DNA from 2 places in the Paenibacillus bovis genome. Region 1 is predicted to be linked to the other one. Evidence: predicted binding sites of a transcription regulator. Region 1 holds the regulator's gene; the other holds the start of a gene.

What was found. Region 1 encodes CtsR, which represses protease genes until heat stress. Its sites were predicted from a motif close to ATGGTCAATAAAGGTCAAACA; they were not measured.
Region 2: clpP (ATP-dependent Clp endopeptidase proteolytic subunit ClpP) is a predicted target of CtsR. The motif match lies at 1,363-1,383, and genes of this name have one in related genera.

Annotation. Positions count from the first base shown of each region.
Region 1 is NZ_CP013023.1:5,171,268-5,173,474, reverse strand. Features, by position in the region: gene AR543_RS22290 (metallophosphoesterase family protein) at 1-730, shown strand, start outside; gene AR543_RS22285 (CtsR family transcriptional regulator) at 1,061-1,519, shown strand; gene AR543_RS22280 (protein-arginine kinase activator protein McsA) at 1,544-2,068, shown strand; gene AR543_RS22275 (protein arginine kinase) at 2,082-2,207, shown strand, end outside.
Region 2 is NZ_CP013023.1:830,701-832,907, forward strand. Features, by position in the region: gene AR543_RS03650 (stalk domain-containing protein) at 1-405, shown strand, start outside; gene clpP (ATP-dependent Clp endopeptidase proteolytic subunit ClpP) at 652-1,248, opposite strand; tRNA gene AR543_RS03660 (tRNA-Arg) at 1,725-1,799, opposite strand; gene AR543_RS03665 (sugar-binding transcriptional regulator) at 2,046-2,207, shown strand, end outside.

The sequences.
Region 1 (2,207 bases):
GACCTCAGAGGGTTTGCCGGATCTGGAAAAGGAAACTTCAGAATATTTAGCAAATAAACATAAGGATTCGCCGGTAAAGGATACACCCGATTGCTTGGAATCCTGTCGCTTGCTGGGCGAAGAACTGGCAGCACATCTGGAACTGCTGCTGCAGATCGAATGGCCGGGTATTCAAAAAGAAAAGACACTGACGTTATTATGTGGTGATCTATATGCGGATCCGCTGAAAAGAGGTGCCAGTGGCAGCCCCATATCAGTCTGGGAAGCTTTTCGGAAAACATTTGGATATACGGCTGCCGTATCAGGTAATCACGATATTTTTGAGGATGATGATATGGAATTCTTGAATATTTCTCCACATGCAGTCTGGATGTTACAGCCACAGCTGCTGGATATGGCCAATCTCCGTATTGCCGGATTAGGCGGAATCACGGGCAGACCGGATAAACCCAATCGAATAGCGATACCCGAATTTCTAAAGCAAATGGCTCGTCTGCTAAAGAAAAAAACGGATATTATACTTATGCATCAGGGACCGGATGACCCTGTGAATCATCGACCCGGAGATCCGGCAGTACGACTGGAATTGGAAAAGCACGATCCGATCTTGCTCTGCTGCGGTCATGTAGGCTGGCAAACCAAAGACGATCAGGAGCATTATGCAAGACTGTCAAATGGAACCCAGATACTGAATACCGACGGCAAAGTATTTATCTTCACTTCCGAATAAAAATCAATAATGCTGCGACCATACCGATAAACTGCAGCAGCTAAAAGCCAAACAAAGTTCTCCTGTCTGCTATTGGCAAAACGGGATTTTATGGTATAATATTATAAAGTCAAAGAAAGTCAAAGTCAGCGAGCAAATGCAGTAAGATATCTGCCTGTAGAATGGATGTGATCCTGCAAAGGAGCGATCTGTTCCTATCTGTATAACAGATTGTCACGAACGTTCGTTTCTGACCATGAAATTTATGGTTAAGTGATATTTATGTAGACTTTGATATTATCATTGGCGAATTCATGTTTGCAGGTTTAACTATACATGGAGGAGGATACAATGCGTAATATCTCCGACATTATCGAACAATATTTAAAACGGATACTGCAGGAAGGTGAAGGCGCCATAGAGATTCAGCGCAATGATCTGGCTGACCAGTTCTCCTGTGTGCCTTCACAGATCAATTATGTTATCAGCACCCGCTTCACCCTGGAAAAGGGGTACCTCGTTGAAAGCAAGCGGGGCGGCGGCGGCTATATCCGCATACGGCGTATCGAGCTGCCTGCTCATTCGACGATCCATACCCATATTCATGAAAGTATCGGTCAGAATATGAGTCAGGTAGCCGCAGAAGGGCTTATTTATCAGCTATTGGAAGCAAGACTGATTTCCAAGCGCGAAGCCGAACTGATGCGTTCTGTCGTATGCAGGGACGTTATTTCATTGAATCTTCCCTACCGGGATGAAGTCCGTGCCAGGATGATGAAGGCCATGCTGATTTCATTGCTTGGCTCCTGATATCTGGCGAAGGGGGTAATTTTGATGGTCTGTCAGGAATGTCAAAAGAGACCGGCTACTCTTCATTTTACCAAAATCGTAAATGGGGAAAAAACGGAATTTCATATTTGTGAACACTGTGCCCGCGAAAAAGGGGAACTGATTCCGGGAACATCCGGCGGTTTTTCGATTCATAATCTGCTGTCGGGATTGATGGACTTTGATTCCAGCAACAAGGGTCAGATGGCCGGACCGCCTGTGCAGGAATTACAATGTCCGGAATGCGGAATGACCTATACCCAATTTCGCAAGCTGGGACGGTTTGGCTGCAGTTCCTGCTACAAGACATTTGATGACAAGCTGGACCCGCTGCTCAAAAGGGTTCACGGCAGTACAGCGCATACCGGCAAGCTGCCGGGACGTGCCGGTGTCCAGATCAAGATCAGACAGCAAATGCATGAATTGAAGCAGCAGCTTCAGCAGAGTATCGCTGATGAGGAATTTGAACAGGCTGCAGAACTGAGAGATCAGATCCGCGGGCTGGAGAAGCAGATTTCACAGGAGTCGTAAGGAGGAATGCCGTATGCCAAATCTCCGTTTTACCGAGAAGCCTTTGAGTGAGTGGATGAAAGAAGGCGGAGAGCATTCGGATGTTGTAATCAGCAGCAGGGTACGTATTGCACGCAATCTGGTTCATCACCCTTTTCCT
Region 2 (2,207 bases), 1.0 Mb from region 1:
AATGGGGTTATCAGCTTCCTGCTGACTGATTATCAATATCTGGGCGGAGCACATGGCGATGATATCCTGACCAGCATGACTTTCTCGCTGAAAGACGGCAAAGCTATTCAGCTGTCTGATCTGCTCAAGTCCAACAGCAACTACAGCCAGGATATCAAAAAGCTGATCCAGACACATATCAAGAAAAACGCAGATACCGAGGGATTATCTCTGGAGCAGTTCAACGATCTCAGCAAAAACTCCAGCAAATACCTGGAGAATTACTATCTGACAGATAGCGGATTCACGATTTTCTTCCAGAAGTATGATATTGCTCCGGGAGCAGCAGGCAATCCGAAAATAGACTTTACTTTCAGTCAGCTGCTGAAATCGGGTACTAACCCACTGTCTGCTTATCAATCCTGATTTATTTTAAACAAGGCCATATAGAATTTGGCTATTAGCTAGAAATATCCGAAGAACCTGTTCCATCGTGATCGTACGATGCTGAACAGGTTCTTTTTATTATATATTTCTTTTTCGGCAGAGTAGGAAAGGGGGAATCCAAAATCGTATAGATAATAGCATAATGAGAAGCAACGACTAACAGCAGAACAAAAACACCTCCAGACATTAGTCTGGAGGTGTTTGGATAGGCTGGCAGTTGCCGGCTTATACTCCTTGCGGAGGTGTTTTTTCGATAACTTTGTCGATCAGACCGTATTCCTGTGCATCTGCAGCAGTCATGAAATAGTCACGATCGGTATCTTTTTCGATACGTTCCAGCGGCTGGCCTGTACGTTCAGCCAGGATTTTGTTCAGCTTGTCGCGCATTTTGAGGATGCGACGTGCACGGATTTCGATATCTGTCGCCTGACCTTGAGCACCACCCAGTGGTTGGTGAATCATAACTTCACTGTTCGGCAGCGCAAAACGCTTGCCTTTGGCACCTGCATTCAGCAGGAACGCGCCCATGCTGGCAGCCATACCTACGCAGATCGTAGATACATCGGCTTTGATAAATTGCATTGTATCGTAAATAGCCATACCTGCAGTAATGGAACCGCCCGGGCTGTTAATGTAAAGGTGAATATCTTTCTCAGGGTCTTCGGCTTCCAGGAACAGCATCTGTGCAATAATTGCATTGGCTACCACATCATTGACTTCGGAACCAAGGAAAATGATACGGTCTTTCAGCAGACGGGAGTAAATATCATACGCACGTTCACCACGGCTGCTCTGTTCAACGACCATTGGGATATAACTCACTAGAAACCCTCCTTAGATTACAATCATAATAAGTGTGATTATATAGTGGATCATTACTTCAAACAATATCAGGAACTCAATTGTTCTTACCACATTATAGGATAATTCAAACTAAAAGTCAAAGATAGTCAAACTATTGCTTGCAAAACTGCCTGAATTTCTAAAAAATGGGTTAATGATGAAGAGGAACATTTGCTGTTCTCTATGGACACAATATGTCCCGTCTCTAAAACGGAGCTTTAATCACGAATGGAACTTTAATCACGGACACGATAAGTCTCATCTTGGAATACAGATCTGACCGCGTATATATAATTGCTACTATATGAATACGATTATATGCAGATACAAAAATAACCAGCCTGGGCTGGTTACGTCATTACTATTTCGTCGAAGAAAAGATTATGTAATTAATCATGCGATAATATATACGTGCTACGATCAAGCTCTGAGCCTCTGCTGCTCAAGAAGTAAAATGGCGCGCCCGCCAAGAATCGAACTTGGATCTCAGGCTTCGGAGGCCTACGTCATATCCATTGGACCACGGGCGCATATAAGCAACAGCAAGAATTAGTATAGATGAAATAAAGTCAAAAAGCAAGCAGCGCTTCCATAATAATTATAACGTGCACCTTCCATAATTAGTTGTCGCAAAGACTTGATTCTGGCATGGAAATTGGTTAATATAGACGTGGGACTTAAAAAGTTATGCCGGGACATTTTGAGTCCATTACACACAGCCTGATTTACTGGGTATCCAATTACACTGAGCGAGACAAGTTGCAGGAGTGGAAAGCATGCGAAAATTACTTGAAATACAACAGCAGCTTCTGCCCGATCTCACCGATGTATTGAAGAAAAGATATGCCATTTTACATCAGGTCATGCTGACCGGAATTGTCGGGCGAAGATCGCTTGCCGTTTCCCTCAATATGACAGAGCGGGTACTGCGGGCTGAG